3 regions of the Staphylococcus sp. HMSC071G07 genome follow, and region 2 is predicted to be linked to each of the others. Evidence: predicted binding sites of a transcription regulator. Region 2 holds the regulator's gene; each other region holds the start of a gene.

Region 1 (7,990 bases), on a different contig from region 2:
ATCGCCTTCTTTAATCTTATCAAGATCAAATTCTGATACAGTTGATTTCAATTGTGGCTCAGTAGAGATCAATTTCAAGATCGGTTGACCTTCACTTGCATCATTCTTGCTCTTGATGTCGACTTTACCATCAAATGATGCATACGTACTGTCATTCACTTGCTTATCATGTTTAGACAATTGTTGTTGAGCTTCGTTAAGCGCACTTTGGTCTTGATTCAATTTCTTCTGTAAATCATTGTTGTTAGGTTCTTGATTAATCTTCTGATAGTCGTCGTTCACCGCACTTTGCGCGTCATCTACTTTATCCGCAAGCTGTTGACGCTTACCTTGATTCGTATCGTAGTTGATGAGCGGATCACCTTGTTTCACCTCTTGGCCATCTTTCACTTGCACATTAGTAAAAGTACCAATCTGGCTGTTATTCGTATATGTCTTCACTGCATTAGGAGCAGCCTTTCCTTCAAGATGTAACGCATCTTCATGTTTCATCTTGTATGTATCGTAACCTTTACTGCTATCATCTTTGGAGCTATTGCCACTCACCTGTTTGAGTATTAAAGCAATTCCTAGCAATACCACGATGATAATAGCAATAATAATCCATAACCATTTGTTCTTCACGTTGTAACTCCTCCCTTAAGATTTTTCAACTGTGATTATATCATATATACAGTTGTAAAAAACTATTCTTCGGGAATTTTACGAAAATGATTATTTAAAATGTCTTGTGTTTATTATAGTAGTCGAATAAAGTAAACTATTTCATATCTTTTATTAATAAAATTCCATTATTATATTCCAATGTATCGCTTTTAATGTTAATGTGAAAGTGATTACATATTGAGGAGGACTTAGTTCATGGAGAATTCGAAATTACCCTTTGCCAATCATTTCTCTAAGTTAAGAGAGAATCCGAAGTGGTTGGTTAAGTTAATCGCTTTCTTAATTATTTCATTTTTTGTAAGTTGGCTTCGTTTTACCGCTATCGATCAGACAAAATTACTTAAAAAAAATGATGCTGGTCAACAAGCCATAGATGCTTATAATCAATTCAGATGGCCTATGATCATTGGCGGAGCGATAGGTAACTTTATTTTGCTTATATTAATCGCTTTCTTAATCTTTTTAGTAATTTCTAAAATTATGAAATCTGATGTCTCAGCTTTAAGTATTTTTTCTGCGTCACTTTCTTATAACATTATTGTTTATACTTTCGCGCTTATAGTTTTCGCAATTCAAGCAATCGCAGGAATTGATTTGGGCGAGTATAACATAGCAAGTCTCAACATATTTGATAAAGGTAACGGTTTCTTGGAGGCAATCAATTTACAATATTTCTTATCTGCTTATGTAATTGGTTTATATTATTACTTTACTGCTAAACTTTCTAAAAAATCAGCAGTTATTTGGGCTATCGTTGCATTGATAGTGCTTATTGCAATAGGAATGATGAATGCAGGTAATGGAATGTAGTCCGAGAAACGATTCAAAATTATAAAGAGATTTAACGGTCAGCGATTATAAATTGCTGACCGTTATTTTTGGTATTGTACTTTCCACCAGACTTCTAAAAATGATTATAGAAAAGATTTCTATTAGTACGAGTGAACTAAGTATTCTTTTGTTTTTTAGACTTTATAATTTTAATAATCTCTCGGCCGGCTGATATCCAACCTACAAAAAACGCTAAGATGAGTGATTGCGCCATGAAACACATAATGACCGCACCAGAAGCATCTTGGATAACAAATATATCAGCTGAAGCTTTCAAATCAATGAATAGTCGACTTAAAGCACACGAAATAAATATATTAGCACACTGTAAACCCGTAAATAGCCAAAAATCTCTCTCCCATTTATAGAGAATGGCTATAAGTACGGGTATGAGCCCTACAATAAAGAGCAGTATATATGAAATGCCAAATAAAAAATCACTTTCTAAAACTGAAGGAATACACATATATGCAACATATAAGAAATTAAAAGGAAAGCCAAATAGAATCATTAAAATAAAACGTCTCATGGCCAATCCCACCCTCTCTCTAATATAAATGAACCAATTTCTGTGTCTATCATAATAGTAAATATAATAATCACAAGCATGACAAAAGGTAAGAATACGAATGCGAATACTCTACCTGCATCATTTTCTATTTGATGCGTTTTATAGAATATAAAATGAATGATTAAATACATAATCATGAATAGAATTGCGATCAAATAATGACCTGACATATTACTCCCTCCTCTTAATGATTGGTAGCTCTAATGTTATATATCTGACCAAACAGTTTGAATTAACGTTTGTAGCAGTGAAAACACATTCACAAAATAATATATTAAAATCAATACAATAATTATAAATGTATTCAATATTTATAATTAAAGGATATATTATTTATATCATAATTATAGATACTTATACACCCTAATATTTATATTTAGTTCAAAAGCAATAAAAAAGACTTGTGTCCTAATCATCTAGGAACAAGCCTTTAAAATTACCTACTTAACCTCAGCACAACTTTGGAGGACGTTCAGTAAAAATTTGATACTCTAGTTTCTTTCGATTTCATACTTTTTTAACCCCAAATCTATCACTTTAATTCTTTTTCTCATCTTCAGACGCTATACCTAAATTCCTTAAACGCTCATTTAGACTTGGATGAGAGGATAAGGCGCCTCGTTTTTTATTGTTAATGGGTTCTAATTTGGCTAATTGCTGAAATGCATTGTTAATATCCTTTTTACCAACGAATTTAAATCCGTAAGCATCGCATTTCAACTCGATGTGTCTTTTATACTTAAACGCCCCCGCTAAACCTGAAAGATAGACAATAACGAATAGCACAACGAAAGTAATGATAGCTATAACGTTATTTGGTAATGAGAAAATATCTAATAATATTGAAACAATAAGTGGTACTAGTGCAATCGCACACAGAGAAGCGATCTGTATTTTAAACGGATCATTATCTCTGATATGACTATACTCATGCATAATAAAGAATCGTAACTCTTTATCTGATAGTTGGTTAAGAATACGGTTATCGATAATTATCGCAGATTTTCTTTTCTTCAGAGCGAACAAATTAGCTTTTAATGGTACATCCGCAGATATTATTTTGATATCTTTATCCTTTAATTCAGGCACAGTTCTTTGAATAAATTCATTACTTACCTTTTTCTTATTCGAGAAAATGATGTCTATATGTGGTTTTACAAATGCATAGACAAATAGACCGAAAGCAAATATAAAGATGCATCTCATTTGCGCATCGTTAATAAAAGATAAATGAATGATATCGAATTTAACTAGAGCAATAATAATTAACAGTATTAACGAAACAATTCTCATTAATCACAAAATCCCTTTATTAAAGTATTGAAGATTAACTTAGGAATCGCCTTCTATCACAGTTCATTCTATACATTCCTATTTCAACCTTATTTCTCTTCAGCCATCTTTTTATAGAAATATTGCGCCACGACAATATCTACAATCGCGAGTCCTACTGATTTAAAGACAGTGACTTCATCATCATTGTCACGTCCTGTAAGTTCGCCACTGACAATACGGCCGAGTTCTCCGTAAAGCGCATCTTCATCAAATTTGCCAGCTTTCATCGCTTCAATAAAGTCGCCTGTCTCTTCTAACGCAGCATTTTTAGACTCTACAGCCACTTTATGAGCGTGAGCTAAGACGTCGCTTGGAAGTTCTTGCATATCTGGCTTGAACGAACCTACCGCATTTAAATGAACGCCGGCATCTAATTTGCCTTCAAATACCGGTTTAGGTGAATTCGTTGCTGTGACTACGACGTCAGCGCCTTTCATCGCGTCATTCACATCTTCAAACACTTCTGTGTCGAGGCGATCGAAACGTTCTTTCATTTCATCCGCAAAGCGCACGGCTTTCTCGTATGTACGGTTGAAGAATTGGATACATTTGATATCACGTACTGCAAGCACCGCTTCAATCAATCCTTCTGCTTGCTCGCCTGTACCAATGACGCATAACGTGTCAGCATCTTCGCGCGCCATGTACTGCGTTGCGACACCTGAGATTGCGCCCGTTCTGATTTTAGTTAAAAATGCCCCGTCGAGTACAGCGAGTGTTTCACCAGTTTCATGATCTGTTAACATTACAGAACCCTCAATTGTTTGCTTACCACGTTGTGGATTGCCCGGTACGAAACTGACAATCTTCACACCTGTTGCCTGTAATTCATCACAAATTGCTGGCATGACTAAATAACGGTTCTCATCATTGAAAGGTAATGTGTAACGAAGTGGCGTCTCAGTCTTTCCTTCTGAGTAGGCCTGTAACGCTTGTCCTGTCACCTTTACGACTTCTTTCATATCCATAACGTCACGTTGGTCCTTGGCACTAATATATCTCATCGATTTCGCTTCCTTTCTTCTTAAATTCTATGTATGAGCACTTTTAGCTCTTAGTATGGGTAAAATTAATGTTCATTGGAACTTCGTCTTTTAAAGCACCTACAAAGCCCACATGTTCACTACTTCACTTACTGATATCCTACCCTGAAACAGAAGTGATTTAACTCATCTCTATGATAACAAATTGATATAAATTAAGCTGAAGTATGACTGTAATCACACTCCAGCTCGCTATTGTATTCATAATCATTTTTTAAACGTATGTCTTCCTATTATAATGTGCGCTCAACCCTTTTACACAAAGCACCTTACTGTTGATGATAAAGTTCGTACATTCTCAATATCAATCGGAGCATTTTATCAATATAAGCCTCATCTAATACTTCAGGCTTAATAATCAAATTGAAATAGATCGGCGAGAAAATTAAATCTATAAACAAATCTTCATCGTCTATCGTCGTATATGTCTCGATAATATCCTTGAGCACGCTACGTTTCTCACTAAAGTAAGCCTCCATGAAACGCATCTTGGCCTCTTTATGATACTGATTGATCAAGATTTCCATCACTGCAATGCCTAAATTGGATTTATAGATGTGCATGACGTGAATGAGAAACTGATACAAGTCGTCGTACAAACTCACAGGATGGGGTTTGTAGGTCTCGGTCTGCTCGAGAAACATATCGATGATGATAAAGGATTTGTCAGACCAACGTCGATAAATCGTCGTCTTCGATACACCGGACTGATTCGCAATTTGATCAACGGTCATATCATGATAATGTTGTTTACTTAAAATATCGTCTATTGCGTTAAATACTTTCTGATTAACCGTGGGATCTTTGGGTCTCCCTGCCATGTGCGCCACCTCTTCTATGTGCTATCAACTCGACTAGCTCAAACACAATCATTGCAGTGACAAACCATGCGATAAATCCGACGATGATGCTCAATAACCACATGCCTGTGTAAGTCAACATGATCCATGTCACTAATATATTGGCTAGTACACCTATCATACCAAAGACTGCGCCACGACTCACGTGCATCGCTACTTTGTCACCGAATTCGTATCCAGAAAGATACATCGATACGAGATAAACTGCGGGGAACGTTGCGAAGATACCTCCAAACTCTCTCCAAGGTATGACCATAGATATAATGTAACTTAAGGCTACTGCTGCGCCGCCGAGTACAAATTTAATGACGAGTGATTTCACTGACATTCGCTCTCCTTACATTAAATGTTTGATTCCGAAAAATGCACAAGATAATACGAGCCAGAACAAGACTGCAAACACGGTTCCGCGTTGGAAGCCTTTATTCTTTATATAATAGGCAGTCACAAATACCGTAACGATACATGCGACAATACCTAGAATCGCTCCTGAACTTAAGTGAATCGACATGTTGACGAGCGTTTGTCCTCGATGGTCAATCGCAAGCGCAATCACTGCTGCAAGATAAACTGCCGGCATTGTTGCGATGATGCCGCCGATCTTACCTCCGACTTTCTTCGCGAGCACTGATGCAGCCGCTACGGCAAGCCCACCTATTAGAAATCTCAAGATTAAACTAACGAGTGATATGCCAAACATCTTACATCCTTCTTCCTTCTATTATAAAACGATACGTTTCGTTCACTAATTATCATAACGCCGTCACGGTAGGATGTAAATAGTTAATTTAATGTAAGGGCTTTCTTGAGGAAAGAAGCCAGAAATCTATACTTGTGTTGTCTTTCTCCCTAGAATTCATAAAAATTAAAACCCTTATGAATCCAAATCTCTACTGCGCTTTTTAAATTATTTTACAAGAGTTGATGGACGATTATCGAGTTAATTAATGAGAAGGGAACAATGTGGATCATGAGGAATGACAAAGTCCGCGTTGTAGAGGCAGTACCGCGAAAACAACGACTCCTTCTTGTCCTGCCACCAAAAAAGAACCTAATGACAAGCCTCAGCTCGCATTAGGTTCTCCAACTTCACATCATCTTATGCAATTTCAATAATAAAGCGACGCACCTCAGTACCGTCTTCCATCACGCTCGGCTCGATTTCTTCGCCACCGTTCTTCTCGATGACTTTCGCCGATGATGTATTCGACTTCTCGCAAGTCACCAACGCCTCTTTCACATCGATACGTGATAGATAATCTAGCGCTTTCTTCAGGATCTTGCTTCCATAGCCTTGACCACGATAACTGCGACGTACGCCATAGCCAACATGACCGCCCACTTTCTTCAATTTGTGGTTTAAGTCATGACGAATATTTGCCGCACCGATGATCGTTCCTTCAACGATGAGGAAGTATGTTGTATTATCGATACTTTCGTCATGCGACTTATTCGCTTCGAGTGACTTCACAAGGTCTTCGAAGTCATCGTATTTCACGATGTCCGTCACACGTGGGACAACGAGTTCGTCATTATCGATCCACTCTTTAATATATTCACAATAACGTTCTTCATCCGCCATGGTTAATTCTCTAAATTCAGCCATGTTGACACCCCTCTTTCTGCTAAGTCGTTATGAAATTTTTATTTTCATACAGCTCATTAATTCTAACGAACTCATCTTAAGACTTTCTAAGGTAAAATGCAACCCCTTTAAGTTAGTTGATGAGCAAAAAGTATCTCATGGTGATATAAGCAATACTGCGCATCCAAGTATTTTCCATAACCATCGCAAAAAATGACCAAATAAAAATATCGTTATAGGCAAACTATATAATGAATTAATATTGTGAAAAAGGGTATATTTACTAATGAGAACAAATTAATTTGCTATGTAATATACAAGAAAGATAGTCCACCTTACGATTCAACTCCAGAAAAGACAGAAATGAATGGAGGTCGTTTACGATGAATAGCAATAATTCAAAAATCATGTTTGTATTCTTTGGTATATTAGCATGGCTATCAACAATGTTTTTATTTATTCTACCTACTTTAACGCCTTATCAAAAACATATTGAGAGTCAAAATGGTATTTCAGAAGGATGGCTGGTAGTACTTCTAATTATTATCACCTTAGCCTACCTAGCAATTATAGGATTAGACTTAATTAATTCTTTCGCAACACAAGTATTTCAATTCGTCTTACTGGTACTCGTTGTCGTTTGTGCCTTACCGTTTATCACGGCATTTATCATTATTTCATTTATTATCGATATCAGTATTATGGAAATCTTTATTCCTATCCTTCTCGTTATCTTAACGATATTATTACACATTATTTGGGTCGTTATTCCATTTATGCAAAGTAAAGCGTTAAGAGAAGCAAGAGAGAAGATGAAACACTAAATCAAAGTACAACAAATCCCCCGCTCGCTACAGATGGCGAACGGGGGATGATTCATGTCTTTGACATTTGATAATTATTTAATAATACCGATGTCTTTTCCGATTTTTTCATAAGCAGCTAATGCTTTGTCTAACATTTCTTTCGTATGCGCTGCAGTAGGCATGTTACGTACACGTCCTGTACCGTGTGGCACTGTTGGGAAGACGATGGATTTCACGTAGATACCTTCATCTTTAAGACGTTTACTGAATTCTTGTGTATCTTTTTCATCACC
Region 2 (7,990 bases):
GGATATTTCGGGTAAACGGATTTACCGATTTGTGCCAGTTTCAGAGAAACAAATTCTCGAAAACTGCGATGTTTCTTGAATGTTTCAATCAGTTGTTCGTCTTCAATGGCGTACATTCCACGTAACGTGGCAAACAGTCGCATTTCGCCAATTGCGGAGAAGTTAAAGTTGAGTTGTTGGAACAATTCATCCAAATCTAAGTCTGACCACGTCTTATTATCAATGTATTGACTTTCTTGGTGTGGATCTTGCTTAAGATGTTTGAGGTAGAGATGATCGTACAGATGATTAGGTCGAATAAATGATTCGAGAGGTGCTTTGCGGTTCCAAAGCGTTTGAATAGCGTTCTTAAGATTCAATGTCTCAATCGCTTTAATCGTCATTTGGGCAACGATCGCAAGTATGATCAATGCGATGAGAATCGCGAGATAAATCCACAATAATGCGGACACGATAAACATTCCTTTCTGTTTCTTGATTATAATCGATAGTTAAAGTATGACAAAGATAAATTACAAATACAATCAAGTTTCCAATAAAGAAACGAGACGCGAATTCTAAGAAATGTCAATAGGGAACGTGCGTACTTATCAACACAAAGTGCACAACTTGTGGATAACTTATGTATGAAATTGTGTATGAGGGTGAGTAAGTTATGGATAAAAATGAGGAGATAGTTACATATTACTTGTGGATAATTGGGATAACTTTGTGGATATGTATCATTAAAGGGTTTTGGGTGTGTATAAGTAATAGTGGAAAATGTAAAAAAAAGAAGCTGAGACAGTGCATAATTTTACTATCTCAGCTTTCTTCTATGTGACAATTAATCCAATTTTTCTTGTAATTCTTCCCAATTGATCATCGCTTCTTCTAACGTGTGTTCGATTTGTGATTTTTGTTCGGCTATTTCAGCTGCTTTTTCAGGATCACTAAAAATATCGGGTTGGGTAAGTTGTTCATCTAAAAGTTCAATTTCCGTCTCACATTTGGTAATCGTCTCTTCATACTCATTAATTTGGCGTTCGATTTGACGTTGCTCTTTGCGACGCTGTTTCTGATCTTGATAAGTATTAGAAGTAGCGGCAGTCTCTTGCGGTTCTGACGATGCTGAACCTTGCTTACGATGTTCAGCCAACGCTTCCTTCTCTTCTAACTTTTCAACATAGTATTGATAGTCCCCAAGATAGAGCGAACCGCCTGACGTGTCTAGATCGAAGACCTTATTCGCGAGTTGATCGATAAAGTAACGGTCGTGGGAGACGAAGATAATCGTTCCTTCGAAACCACTTAACGCTTGTTCCAACATTTCCTTAGAATCGATATCTAAATGGTTCGTCGGCTCGTCTAAGATAAGAACGTTATTTCGTTCAAGCATTAAGAGCGCAAGTTGAAGACGCGCTTTCTCGCCACCAGACAAGTCGTTGATAACTTTCTTAACTTCTTCTTGTACAAAGAGGAAACGGCCAAGTACCGCACGAATATCTTTCTCTGGCATAGTAGGGTATTGATCCCACACGTAATCAAGAATCGTCTTATTCGATTTAAACTCAGCTTGTTTTTGATCGTAGTAACCGATGCGAAGATTAGCGCCAGTCGTAATTTCTCCGCCTAGTGCTCGTTGTTGATTAGCAATTGTCTTGATGAGCGTTGACTTACCAATTCCGTTCGGTCCAATAACTGCAATGTGATCGCCTTTAAAGACCTCTAAATTAATCGGTTGAGTAATCGGTTGTTGATTATAACCAATTTCAAGCGAACGTATATGAAAGACATCGTTACCCGTATTGCGATCAAAGTCGAATTGAATGTTAGCACTCCGCGCATCGAGCATCGGCTTATCGATTTTTTCAATCTTTTCAAGGGTTTTGCGACGACTTTTAGCCATACCACTCGTAGAAGCTCTGGCAATATTCTTATCTACAAAGTCTTCTAAGCGTTTAATCTCTGCTTGTTGTGCTTCATATTCTTGCATGCGCTTTTCGTAATATTTGTCACGTTGTTCGATAAATTGTTTGTAATTGCCATGATAGTGACGCACTTCACCTAGTGAGACGTCGTAGATTTGTTTAACAATTTTATCTAAAAAGTAACGGTCATGACTGATAATAACGATGGCGCCATTAAAGAAATTAAGATATTGTTCGAGCCACTCCGTCGTCTCCATGTCCAAATGGTTGGTCGGCTCGTCAAGAAGGAGCAAATCAGGTTCGCTCAGCAACATTTGCGCAAGAGAGAGTCGCGTCTTCTGACCACCGCTAAAGTCGTTGATAGGGCGGTCGAAATCTGTCTCCGTAAAGGACAAACCGTGTAGCACAGTCTTGATCTTGCTCTGATATTGGTAGCCTTCACGCTGCTCAAAGTCGTTAGAGAGTTTCTCGTAAGTCGCAATATGTTCTTGATACTCTGAACTTTCGTAGTCGTCTGCGTGTTGAGCGAGCCACTCTGTTTCTTCACGCATACGTTCTTCTAATGAAATGATGTATTCAAACGGTTGCGACATGGCTTCGAAGACCGTCTGTTCTGTATCGAGCGTCATTTGTTGGGTGAGGTAACCAAGTTTCAAGTCTTTCACTTTGGAAATGTGACCTGAGTCATAGTCCTCTACGCCAGCAATTATCTTCATTAATGTGGACTTACCGGCGCCGTTTCGTCCAACGATACCGATGCGCTCGCCGCTTTTTACTTCGAAATTGACATCATTGAAGATGTCTTCGCCGTCGAATGATTTAGTAATATGGTTGAGTTGTAATAGAATCATTCTGCTTTGCACCTCACTCACTTTCATATTCTACATTATTAAGGTTTTGGATAAAATAAGAGTTGTTTATTTTCATAAAGTATTAAGGTATAATATTTTTTAGATTGAGGGTAAAATAGAAAAAATAACACGTTTTCACTTTGACGATTTTCCCTTGCTTAGAGGATCACACTCAACTAATTTTTGTCGCTTGTATAGCTCCAAAAATGGATTTTCGTTGTGATCTTAATCTCTCAAGCGTGTCAAATCGTCTTGGGAAAACGAAATCCAAATTGACTCTTACTAAGGGCAAAGAAATAATTATATCTTCTTTGCTTATTATTTAATTCTATTTACCATTCATAAAGATAAAAATAGTAGTAATAGTAAAGTGTTAAAGTGTAAGTGTTTCAAAATATGTAACTTATACTTGTACATCTCTATTACTATAACCATTAATTTTTATCTAAGAGTAATAGTTCTATTAATAGAAGACTCATATTGAGGAGGAAGCCCAAATGGCTATTCATAGCGATAAGATTCCTCGCGCTACTTTAAAGCGTTTACCTTTATATTATAGATTCGTCAATACCTTGAAAGCAAAGGGAATTGATCGAGTTAATTCTAAGACCATTAGCGAGGGTCTAAATATAGATTCAGCAACGATACGTCGTGATTTTTCCTACTTTGGAGAGTTAGGCAAGAAAGGCTATGGTTATAACATCGATAGTTTGTTAAACTTTTTTAAAAATGAAATTAACGAGAACCAAGATATTAAGATTGCTCTCGTCGGTGTCGGTAACCTCGGTAAAGCCTTACTCACGTACAACTTCTCTATCCATGATGAAATGACGATTACTGAGGCGTTTGATATCCGAGATGAGATTATCGGCAAACAAATCGGTAGTGTTGCTGTAAAACATATGGATCAACTGCAAGAGACTTTGGCGCATGAAGCGATAGATGTGGTGATTCTGACGACACCTGAATCTGCAGCTCAGCATGTCGCCAATCAATTGGTGGAAGCAGGGGTCAAGGGAATTCTGAATTTCTCACCTGCACGTATTGAGACTCCAGAATCTGTGCAAGTTCATCAAATTGATTTAGGTATCGAATTGCAGTCACTACTATTCTTTATGAAGAATTATCAAAGTTAAGATTAAAGCTAGTGAGAATGGGATAATGATTACTACATTCTGTTATTATCCTATTTTTATTAGCTCTAAAAATAAATGTCACATTTTTCGTAATACGATTGAAAGGGGTATGTATAACAATGGTCTTCTGCACCAATTGCGGCCATAAAAACTCAGAAAATCAAAAGTTCTGTGTAAATTGTGGCGCACCACTCAGAAATGCAAATGTTTCTCAACAAACATCACAAAATCAAGATAAGGAACAAACACAATCACAACAACATGATTCTCAACACACATCTACACAGCAACAACATCATCAAGGCGGCAACCAAGGTCGTGCGCATCAAGCTACACAGTCTTCGGCTTCTCAATCTTATGGCGCACATCAACAAACACGTCAAACACCACATACATATCAACAAGAGCCAGACAAACGAGGCGGCTCTAAAGTGTGGATTGTGATTTCAACAATCATCTTCTTAGCGATTCTTGCAGCGCTCATCTTTGGTGCCTATAAACTTTATGATCACTATACGAACAAATCAGACGATCACAAGCAGTCACAACATGCATCTAAGAAAGACTCAAACAAATCGAAGTCTAGTGATTCTGATGATAGTTCTAGCGATAAGGATAAAAAGGACGACCCAGCAGATAATCCGACAGACCCTGATGCAGCAAAAGTAGACGTATTCAGTGATCACTTTGATAAAAACTATATGAAAGCACCATCTAAACAAGGCTACAACGGTATTAATAATGGTATGTCGAGAGAGCAAGTTGAGAAGAAACTTGGCCATCCTGAAGGTGAAGTCGATGGACGCGACCACGTCTTCAAGCAGTATCATGATCTAGCCGTTTACTACAATGATGACGATGAAGTTGAACAAGTTGCGATTGCGCCTCACGGTGTCAGCAAGAGTGAGTACATCGATGTGTATAGTGAACCTGACGATTACGAAGGTGACGACCTCGTATATGACTCAGATACGACAAATAACTTTAGTGTGGTCGTAACTGTTGACGGTGGTTCAGTGAAGACAATTGAGAATATTGACCAACTAGATCGTTAATTTAAGAACTTTGACGATGTAGCTAGGGTTAAAAGGCTCATGTCACCAGCACAAATGAACATATATTTTATTCAAAGAGCGGAACTCATTAAGGTTCCGCTCTTTTGTTATGCGCTGAAGCAAGCTTGTCACTCGTTTTGATAGTATACATCTTCACTTTTATCTCAAACACGAAATATATCAAAAATAATGTTAGACAGAAGTCTTGAAATAGTAATATTATAGTATTATTATTGTTATTAATCATATTAGTTTTATCGGGAATAGGGAGTGAAGTTATGAACTGGTTGATCTTAACAGGGATTATCGTCGGTATACTACTCGGGTTTATTATGCAGCGTACGAGATTCTGTCTCGCTGGTGGATTCCGTGACATGTATGTCCAGAAGAACAACAAGATGTTCTACGCGTTATTAATTGCCATTGCAGTTCAAAGTATTGGGCTATTTACATTATCTGCATTTGGCGTCGTGAAAGTACCTCACGAATCTTATCCACTCATTGGCACAATCATTGGTTCATTTATCTTTGGTATCGGTATCGTTCTCGCAGGTGGCTGTGCAACTGGAACTTGGTATCGTGCAGGTGAAGGTCTCATCGGAAGTTGGGTCGCACTCGTCGCTTACGGTTTCACTTCAGCAGTGACGAAATTCGGTATTCTTCAACCTGTGATGGGACGCGTCAATCAGCCTACACAATACCGTACAAGTATGGCCGATACGACAGGTATTCCAAACTGGGTCTGGGTTATTGCGTTGACATTAATCACACTATTCTTTGTGGTAAAAACACTACGCAAACCAAAACCTAAAATTGCAGTACCGAAATTAAAACAAAAATACACAGGTCTTAGACATCTCTTATTCGAAAAACGCTATCACCCATTTGTAGCTGCGATCGGTGTCGGTTTAGTGGCCTTACTTGCATGGCCTTTAAGTGAAATGACAGGGCGTATGCACGGGCTAGGTATTACGACACCTTCAGCAAACATCTCACAATTTTTAGTGACAGGTGATCTTAAACTTATCGACTGGGGCGTAATGCTCGTCTTAGGTATCTTTATCGGTTCTTATATCGCCGCACGTGGTTCTCGCGAATTCAAATGGCGTTTACCAGACAAGAAGACAATTCGCAATAGCGTAATCGGCGGTGTATGCATGGGCTTCGGTGCTTCAGTAGCTGGCGGTTGCTCAATCGGTAATGGTCTTGTAGAAACAGCGATGTTCTCATGGAAAGGCTGGGTTGCACTCGCATCAATGATCCTCGGAACTTGGTTTATGAGTTATTTCATGTTTGTTAAACCAATGAAACAAGTGAAGAAAGCGACTCAATCACAATTAGCACAAGTTAAAACTCATCAAACACAAACGACTTAATATATAGGAGGTATAAGTATGGTACATGAATTAGGTACAGTAGGTATGGTCTGCCCATTCCCACTCATCGAAGCACAGAAGAAGATGGAAACGTTAGATTCTGGAGATGAATTGAAGATCGATTTCGACTGCACACAAGCCACTGAAGCAATTCCAAACTGGGCAGCAGAACAAGGTTATCCAGTAACAAATTACGAACAACTTGATGACGCTTCATGGACGATTACAGTTCAGAAAGCTTAATAAATATAAGTGATGCCGCTTCTTTCGTGATGATTGAAGCGGCATTTTACTGTAAAAATGAGAATGATTTTAAAAGTCTATAATTTATTCTAATCGTGGATAAATTATTTTTCTTCAAACTATAACTTTAACCTCTATTATATTATCCAGTCGTTCCTTCCCACAGTTGAACTGGAAAGATATGTTCTTGATTAGTAGACTTATTTTGGATTCTTTGTTCTAATATCTCTATTGCTTTATCTGCAATTTGGCTTATAGGTTGTATAATCGTAGTTAAATAAGGATGCATATATCTCATTAGTTGAGTACCATCATAACCTATTAACTTTAAATCTTCAGGAATACGTTTACCTAATTGTTGAGCAATATGATAAATTTGAATCGCATCAGTATCATTTGAGGCAAAGATACCATCAACATTTGGATGATCTTGAAAAATGCGAGAAAATATTTCTGATTTCTCTTCATAGCTAAGACTAAAATCAATCGTATAAGTTATTGGTTTGAGTCCATACTTTTGCATCGTTTGCTCATAACCTGTTTGTCTTAAGTTTGCAGGCGTATTGACATCAATAGGGCCATTAGTATGGATAATATGACGGGCACCTTGTTGAATCAGACGTTCAGTAGCTATCATGCCGCCGTTAAGATTATCAGAACGAACATCTGGTATATCTTGATTCATGATTCTATCAATAGCGACGATAGATAAATTTCTGTTATTGTATTGTTCAATTCCAATATTATGTGTACCTACGATAAGGGCATCAACTTGATTTGATAATAGTTGATTCATATAATGTCGTTCTTTTTCAGGATCACTCATTGAATTACCGATTATAACTACGTAACCTTTAGCATATAATTTTTTCTCTAATTCTAGAATAAGTTCACCAAAGAACGGATTAGCTACTGTTGGGAATAACAATCCAATGATATTTGTCTTCTGCTGATAAAGTTGGCGAGCTGCCGAGTTCGGTTGGTAGTTCAACTCTTCCATTGCTTGATAGACATTGTTTTTGGTTCTTTCACTTATATATCCTCGATTATTTAGGACACGTGAGACCGTTGTTTTAGAAACTTGTGCTATTTTAGCTACATCTTCTAATTTAGGTTTCATTGCGTGATCCTCCTACTTAATATAGTTTATATACTTCATTATGCACTTTTTAGAAGTAAAATGCGATCTAAATAAAAAGAAGCGGACTCATAGATCATGAAAAGAGTCACGCTTCTTAGTAGGATAAACCTTGAATATTTATTATTTAATCAAAGCGAATAGCATTATCTTCGAGCTCGTAAATTTCCGAACTCATATTTATAGGTGCTTCTGCAGAAAGCCATAATTTAGGAGGTGTCTCACTATAGAATCTTTCTGTAAAAACGGCTTCCCCATCGTTAATGAATAATTCGAGAGAA
Region 3 (7,990 bases), on a different contig from region 2:
ACATAGATAACTTAGCTTATCCAGACTTAGTAAAGTTTCGTGAAGAGGTACATCAGCTCACATTACTTGAATTTAAACAACTTTATTCAGATACCTTTGATTTTAATAAAAAAGCGCCATTGTACATGACGTATAACAAATTTGATACGCAAAAGGAACGCGGTCAAATGTTGGCGAAGTTAAAGGTTCTATATGAAATGTTTGGGTTGCAGATGGAAGCGAACGAACTCTCTGACTACTTACCACTCATGTTAGAGTTTCTCTATCTTGCAAACTGGAACGAAGATGAACGTGCATTAGGCAATATTGAATTTGTCATCATGGTCATTGAAGATGGTTCCTACGCAATGTTGCAGCAACTCAGATCTGAAGACAATCCATATCAATATGTAGTACAAGCTTTGAGAGAGGTCTTGAAATCTTGTCTACAACCAACGACAGAGGTGGTTTAAGATGCTCAATCAACTTATTTGGGTCATCCTCCCTTATCTATGCATGGCAATCTTCGTGATTGGCCATGCTGCTAGATTTAAATATGACCAATATTCATGGACAGCGAAATCGAGTGAATTTATCGAGAAGAAACAACTCAAATGGGGAAGTTTACTCTTCCACTTAGGTGTCATCCCAGTGGCTGGTGGTCACTTTGTCGGACTTGTTATCCCGGCATCGTGGCTATCAGGCATCGGTGTAAATAATCATATCTATCACATTGGTGCTGTCTACATCGGTAGTATTTTTGGTATAATGACATTAATTGGAATGCTCATGTTGACATTTCGTCGTGTCACACGTACAAACGTGCGCAAGTTAAGCACTGCATCAGATATTATCGTTAACTTTATGCTCTTATGTATTGTGATATTAGGGTGTTATGCTACACTCGTAACCAATGCGACAACACCAGATTTTGATTATCGTCAAACGATCGCGATTTGGTTTAGAGGACTCTTTACTTTAACACCTGATGCAAGCTTGATGACGACAGTCCCATTAGCTTTTAAAATGCATATTATTCTAGCCTTTCTCATCTTTGCTCTCTGGCCATTTACACGACTTGTACACGTGTGGAGTGTACCGATTACGTATGTGAGCCGAAGCTATATTATTTATCGTAAACATAAAGTCTGAACGGAGGAGCGCGTTTGAAATCTACATTAAATCGTCAACCATTTAATTATCAAGCAGCGTTAGAACATATCAGAACTGAATATCAATTTGATTTCGCGAGTATAGCGATGTATGAAAGTGATCAATATCATTCGCCCATCAAGTGGCAATATGTAGATGGCAATCTCAATGATCGCTATAAACTTATCGTCTTGCGTAAAGGGAACGGTCTTGCTGGCAATGTGATGAAGACGGGTAAACGTCAAGTTATCGAAGACGTGGATCAAGCTTTGTCCATGAATGAGAGATTGAAGTATCCCATTATCTTAAGTGAAGCTTTAACGGCGACACTCGCCATTCCACTTTGGTCTGGGCACAACGTGAAAGGTGTCCTACTCTTGGGCCAACGCGACCACAAGCCCATTCCTGTTCATGCGGATCAGATAGATATTAGCGGGAAACTTGGGGAATTTACTGAAGGAATATAGGTGATATGATGTTGGGGGAAGAGCAATTGACTAAGCAGAATTTGTTACAGGACTATTATCAACACACGAGTGAGAAGATTATATTTATAGATAAATATGGCAAAGTAATTGATATGAATCCAGCAGCAAAAGAGGTTATTTCACCTGATAACAACTATAGTCAAATCACACAAACGCTTTGCAATCATTGTAGTACCTATACGGAAGATTATGATTTGCATACTTGTGAACAATGTTTTCTGAAAGAAGAGGACATTGAAGATGCGACATTCCAAGTCTATCTCAGAACCACAGAAGATCAATTTGAACCCTTTACAGCAAGTTATGAAATGATTGACGAGGAGAATGAGATTAGCGCGTTCACGTTACAGAACGTCTCACAAGAAATCGTACGCAAAGAGAAAGTCTATCAACGTACGATGATGAAGAAGACGATTGCAGCTCAAGAGAATGAGCGTAAGCGTATTTCTCGTGAACTCCATGATAGTGTGGTTCAAGAGATGCTTAATGTCGATGTTGAATTGCGTTTGTTGAAATATCAGCAATCGATGGAAGAATTAACGTCGAGTGCTGAGCGGATTGAAGGATTGATGTCACAGCTCATCGATGATATCCGTCATCTTTCAGTTGAACTTCGTCCTTCTTCACTCGATGATTTAGGCTTAGATGCAGCATTTAAGACGTATTTTAAACAGGCAGAAGCCAATTACGGTGTCTATATTGACTACGAGACGAATCTGAATGCGAAACGTTATAACAATACTATCGAGACTGTCGTGTATCGCGTTGTGCAAGAAGCGGTGTTTAACGCGATTAAATATGCAGATGTTTCCAAGATTAATGTGACGTTACATGAAGTAGGTCAGAAGCTGATTGCTGAAGTGGTTGACCATGGTAAAGGATTTGATAAAAGCCATCAACCTCAAGGCACAGGACTTGGGCTTTACGGGATGAATGAACGAGCAGAGTTAATCGATGCAGAAGTAATGATTGACACACAACTTGGTAGAGGTACCATCGTGACACTTGAAGTTCCAATCTAATGCAATATAAAGGGAGTAGTTAATGTGAAGATAATAATAGCGGATGATCATGCTGTCGTACGCACAGGCTTCTCTATGATCCTCAATTATCAAGATGATATGGAAGTCGTAGCTACTGCTGCAGACGGGGTGGAAGCGTATCAGAAAGTGATGACACATAAACCAGATGTCTTGATTATGGACTTAAGCATGCCACCTGGTGAATCAGGACTTATCGCAACGAGTAAGATTAGTGAAAGCTTTCCTGACACTAAGATCTTGATATTAACGATGTATGACGACGAAGAGTATTTATTTCACGTGTTACGCAATGGCGCAAAGGGTTATATTTTGAAAAATGCGCCAGATGATCAGCTCATCTTAGCTGTGCGCACCGTTTATAACGGTGAGACATATATTGATATGAAGATGACGACGTCGTTGGTCAACGAATTTGTCAATAACTCTAAGAATGACGATGCACCGACAAACGATCCGTTTAAGATTCTTTCTAAAAGAGAACTAGAAGTGCTACCGTTAGTTGCGAAAGGTTACGGCAATAAGGAGATTGCCGAGAAACTGTTCGTATCTGTAAAAACGGTAGAAGTGCATAAGACACATATTATGCAGAAACTCAATTTAAAAACGAAACCAGAATTGGTAGAGTATGCCATTAAGAAGAAACTTGTGAGCTTTTAGGCAGCTCATTGTTAATTCCTCTCAAATGACTGAAGTTGATGTTATTTGAGGGGGATTTTTAGTGTGGAGGAAATGTGCAATAGTAATGAAAGTACGATTGTATCCATAGTGACGATTGAAGCATTCTTGATCGAAGTGATTCAGCATTTCAAAGTTCGCATCTTTGTTCTCAACAGGAAAATATTACTTTATTCAACACGAGTTGCACCTGGCATTTAACCACAGTGAGTAGTATAGGGACTTTCCTTAATGTATTAAGGGAGAGTCCCTATGTTCATTTTTTCACAAAGTTACTAAACTAGAAGTGAAATCGGTACTTTGGTTAAGAAATATAGAAATGACCTCCTATTCACGTACTCAAAGTACTGATTCGTTATTAATTATGTTAAATGCAGGTGAATAATGATGAACAAACAAAATGGGAATTTCCAGTTAGGCTTACAGACTTTAAGCTTAATCGTTGGATTTATGGTGTGGAGTATTATCTCTCCAATTATGCCATTTATTTCTAAAGATGTTGCGATTACAGGTAGTCAGCTGTCGATTGTTATCGCAATTCCAGTCATTCTCGGTTCGATCTTACGCGTACCCTTTGGCTATTTAACAAATAAAGTAGGTGCGAAATGGATCTTCTTTATTAGCTTTATTATCCTACTCTTCCCAATTTTCTTCTTGAGCCAAGCACAAAGTGTAGGAATGCTGATGACATCTGGTTTCTTCCTAGGTATAGCAGGTGCGACGTTCTCAGTAGGTGTAACATCTATTCCTAAATATTTCCCTAAGGAGCGAGTGGGACTTGCGAATGGTATTTACGGAATGGGTAATATCGGTACGGCGATTTCATCCTTCTTAGCACCACCAATTGCAGGTGTAATAGGATGGCAATCTACAGTTCGACTTTATCTCATCCTACTTGCACTCTTTGCGATTCTCATGTTCTTCTTTGGTGACTCACAAGAACGTAAAGTACATGTACCTTTAATGGAACAGACACGTAAATTGATGGGTGATTTAAGATTATATTATTTAAGTTTCTGGTATTTTATTACTTTCGGATCATTCGTTGCATTTGGTGTCTTCCTTCCAAACTATCTTGTATCACATTTCCATATCGAAAGTGTGGATGCAGGGATTCGCTCAGGTATCTTTATCGCTTTAGCCACATTACTCCGTCCGTTAGGTGGAATTCTAGGAGACAAACTCAATGCGGTACATATGTTAATCATCGACTTCGTGTGTATCACGATTGGTGGTATTATTCTTGGATTATCCAATAATATCTTGATGTTCACAGTCGGTTGTTTACTCATCAGTGTGTGTGCCGGTATTGGTAACGGTTTAGTCTTTAAACTCGTACCACATTACTTTAGTAAAGAAGCAGGTACTGCGAACGGTATCGTCTCAATGATGGGGGGTCTCGGTGGTTTCTTCCCACCACTTGTGATCTCTCTCGTAGTATCTGTGACAGGTAGTTCACACTTTGCATTTATCTTGTTAGCAATCTTCGCGATTATCGCTCTCGTGACGATGTTACATTTGAGTAAAAGGGAACGAACTTCCGTACGCGTACAATAAGGTTATTTAAAGTTTATTAAACATGAAAAAGCCACACCATTCGCTGTTTTGGTGTGGCTTCGTATTATTATTTTTATTATTTATTCGACGGACAGACGTTCATGATGAACAAGGAATCACTATCAGGAGGGGGGGAGGATTAACCTATATACGTCTGTTTCTGATTAGTCAATTTGAATGTTAGAATTAGAGTTATCTTCTTTAGAACGTTTAGGGAGTGTCACGTTCAACATACCATTGTCATAAGATGCTTTGATGGCATCTTCTTGAATATTGTTGAAGGAGAATTGACGTTTCACATCTCTAACGCTGCGTTCGCGATGAATAACACGACCATTGTCGTCTTCTTCATTATTTTCTTCTGTTTGTTTACCTTCGATTGTAAGCACGTTATTTTCAAAGTTTAAACTAATATTTTCTTTCTTCATACCTGGAAGTTCTGCTTCTACTACATAACTGTCGTCTAATTCCTTGATGTCTGTAGTAATACCACCTGCGCTAGGGAACTGATCAAAGAATTGACGTCCTACATCTTTAAATAAATCACTTGGTTCCATATTGAAAAATGGTTTCATTTCAAAGCCCATAATTATCTCTCCTTTAAATATTTAATCAGGTCAGTTTTGAGGAAATTTGTATATCTATTATTTCCAATGTTTCTAACTCATTTTTTGCTTTCTCAATTTTGCTTTCTCAATTTCGATTTCCTTCAAATTAATCTATCGTAATTTCGGTTTTAGTTTGTTGTTTTGGTAGAGTCACTTTCAATAAGCCGTTGATAAATTGTGCTTTAATTTCTTTACTATCAATATTTTTAAAGATAAATTGACGATTCATATCTGTGATATGACGTTCTTTCACGTGATAATGTGTTTCGTCATTACTGTCATCCTCTTGAGATGCAATAATTGTTAGTACGTTATCTTCGTAATCAATATCTATATCTTCTTTATTAATACCTGGTAATTCAGCTGTAACGATATAATTGTCTTCTGTTTCGTGAACATCAGATTTAATTGTTCTAGGGAATAAACCTTGAATGAAATCTGTTGGTAAATGACGTCTTCTAGTTTGTTCCATGAGTGATCATCACCTCTCCTTTAACGTTACAACTACATTGTATATCAAAGGTCAAAGAAAGTCAACATCAAAATTTAACTTTTTTTGACTAATAGACAAGAGATGCATAACGACAGGTTTCAATTGACTTTTACCATTTAGAAAAGTGTTTGACCTTTGACCTGAAAGATTGAGGTGAGTGTTAAGAATAGTGGAATACGTAATGTCTTACATCAGTATAGCCAACGCCTTTCACTGAGGTAAATTTGTGATGAAACCGTGGAATGGTCCGTAGGCATATCTATTGAATAATGTCATTTGAGGCAGTAGAGTAAGCATGTATTTTTAAAATAGGTAAGAAAGTAGGTAAGAAGATGACTCAAAACAATAACTTTGATCAAATATTGAAAGGGAGAAAGTCCATTAAAGTCTTTGACGAGAATTACAAGATTCCCCGTGAAGAAATGGATGAAATCATAGAGAAAGCAACACTTGCGCCGTCGTCAGTCAATATGCAACCGTGGCGTATGGTGGTAGTTGATACACCTGAAGGTAAAGAAAAGTTGCGCCCGTTGATGAGTATGAACACGCGTCAGAATGATACGTCTTCAGCGATGATCGTCATCTTTGGTGACCTCCATAACTATGAGCATGCAGAACATATTTACGGTAGCCAAGTTGAACGTGGATTTATGACTGAAGAGATTAAGACGCAGTTTCTTGACTGGGTCGTACCTTATTATAAAGGATTAACGACTGAACAAATGACGTCGATTGTTAACATCGATAGCAGTTTGATGGCGATGCAGTTGATGCTCGTTGCGAAGGCACATGGCTACGATACTAATCCGATAGGTGGTTTCGATAGAGCGAACATGGCTGCCTGCTTTGATATGGATCCAGAGCGTTATATTCCTGTAATGGTTCTCGCCATAGGTAAAAAGGCGCAAGAAGGACATAGTTCATATCGTATGCCAGTCGAATCTGTACGTCAGTACTTCTAAGTGTAGTGAGAAACGACTATTTTGTTACAAAGTAAAGTCTTATCTTTCATTCTAATCGTGAATCCGTCATAATGGATAGTGAATATAATGGAAAGATATGCGCTGATCAATGATGTAAGTCACGATGATTGATTGCGCTAAAGGAGTTCTAGAATGAAGACATTTATTAAAATACTTGGTCTATTAGTCTTATCGCTCGTCTTAGCGATTGTGCTCTTCTTTGGTTTACGTACGTATCAAGGTCACAAGAACCTTGAACTTGTCGATAAATATTTGACACAACATCACTTAAAGGACAAAGTGACATCGGAGAAGACACTTTATAGTGCTAAGAAAGGGCTCTATTATAAAGAAGTGAAATTTAAAGACGATCCTGGCAAGACGTATGTCATTCAACCTGTAGCCACTTACAAAGGTATTGTAGTTCAAGGTTTCGATACAGAAACGAAGAAGACAGATAAACATGCGAAACACCACAAATTTGATCCTGACTATAAACCTTGATGTAATGTAGAAGAAATAGTGCAAATGAGTTGTGCTATTGGAAGTATAATGAGAGAAGATTACTCAGCGCTCTGGTGAATTGAGAAGAGGTTTCTTGATTCATTAGGGCGTATTTTTGTGTGCATAAAATGAGTGGTTAGTAAACGACGGCGTGACGCCATTTATTTCGATGCTTCATTGAGTAGTTTCAAGTTACAAAATAATATTTCTATATTCACATTATTCTATTGTGTTGCTAAGAATTAAGGTGTTAAATTAGTATTAATACAATGAATAAGAAGGGTGGCGACTATCTTGAAACAACAACGCCTATTAGGATTTGTCTTAGTTATTACAGGTGCGATACTTTGGGGTGTCGGTGGCGTAATGTCACAATATCTCTTTCAAAAAGCTCATATTTCTGTCAATTGGCTAGTGGCAGTTCGTTTACTCATTTCAGGTGTACTATTAATAATGATTTCTGCACTAACGAACGGTAAACGGACTTTTACTTTATGGCGCTCGAAGCACACCGTTTTTCAAGTGATTG

Evidence for each region. Region 2 encodes Rex, which represses fermentation and respiration genes when NADH is low (regulators of the CRP and FNR family bind a similar motif). Its sites were predicted from a motif close to TTGTGAAATATTTCACAA; they were not measured.
Region 1: HMPREF2802_RS07555 (DUF3147 family protein) is a predicted target of Rex. The motif match lies at 6,207-6,224, and genes of this name have one in related genera.
Region 3: HMPREF2802_RS09135 (nitrate/nitrite transporter) is a predicted target of Rex. The motif match lies at 3,590-3,607, and genes of this name have one in related genera.

Annotation. Positions count from the first base shown of each region.
Region 1 covers NZ_KV804768.1:648,538-656,527, forward strand. The annotation lists gene HMPREF2802_RS07515 (efflux RND transporter periplasmic adaptor subunit) at 1-624, opposite strand, end outside; gene HMPREF2802_RS07520 (YIP1 family protein) at 862-1,476, shown strand; gene HMPREF2802_RS07525 (hypothetical protein) at 1,613-2,026, opposite strand; gene HMPREF2802_RS07530 (hypothetical protein) at 2,023-2,238, opposite strand; gene HMPREF2802_RS07535 (M48 family metallopeptidase) at 2,606-3,361, opposite strand; gene HMPREF2802_RS07540 (ornithine cyclodeaminase family protein) at 3,451-4,407, opposite strand; gene HMPREF2802_RS07545 (TetR/AcrR family transcriptional regulator) at 4,716-5,267, opposite strand; gene HMPREF2802_RS07550 (DUF3147 family protein) at 5,236-5,628, opposite strand; gene HMPREF2802_RS07555 (DUF3147 family protein) at 5,644-6,006, opposite strand; gene HMPREF2802_RS07560 (GNAT family N-acetyltransferase) at 6,406-6,912, opposite strand; gene HMPREF2802_RS07565 (hypothetical protein) at 7,275-7,715, shown strand; gene HMPREF2802_RS07570 (glycine C-acetyltransferase) at 7,790-7,990, opposite strand, start outside.
Region 2 covers NZ_KV804774.1:16,761-24,750, forward strand. The annotation lists gene HMPREF2802_RS07865 (MutS-related protein) at 1-461, opposite strand, end outside; gene HMPREF2802_RS07870 (ABC-F family ATP-binding cassette domain-containing protein) at 827-2,761, opposite strand; gene HMPREF2802_RS07875 (redox-sensing transcriptional repressor Rex) at 3,259-3,897, shown strand; gene HMPREF2802_RS07880 (zinc ribbon domain-containing protein) at 4,017-4,952, shown strand; gene HMPREF2802_RS07885 (YeeE/YedE family protein) at 5,231-6,328, shown strand; gene HMPREF2802_RS07890 (sulfurtransferase TusA family protein) at 6,347-6,571, shown strand; gene HMPREF2802_RS07895 (LacI family DNA-binding transcriptional regulator) at 6,714-7,691, opposite strand; gene HMPREF2802_RS07900 (glycoside hydrolase family 32 protein) at 7,837-7,990, opposite strand, start outside.
Region 3 covers NZ_KV804783.1:69,525-77,514, forward strand. The annotation lists gene narJ (nitrate reductase molybdenum cofactor assembly chaperone) at 1-452, shown strand, start outside; gene narI (respiratory nitrate reductase subunit gamma) at 454-1,131, shown strand; gene nreA (nitrate respiration regulation accessory nitrate sensor NreA) at 1,146-1,598, shown strand; gene HMPREF2802_RS09125 (sensor histidine kinase) at 1,607-2,641, shown strand; gene nreC (nitrate respiration regulation response regulator NreC) at 2,666-3,319, shown strand; gene HMPREF2802_RS09135 (nitrate/nitrite transporter) at 3,725-4,894, shown strand; gene HMPREF2802_RS09140 (Hsp20/alpha crystallin family protein) at 5,059-5,481, opposite strand; gene HMPREF2802_RS09145 (Hsp20/alpha crystallin family protein) at 5,609-5,974, opposite strand; gene HMPREF2802_RS09150 (nitroreductase family protein) at 6,328-6,957, shown strand; gene HMPREF2802_RS09155 (DUF3139 domain-containing protein) at 7,111-7,461, shown strand; gene HMPREF2802_RS09160 (EamA family transporter) at 7,756-7,990, shown strand, end outside.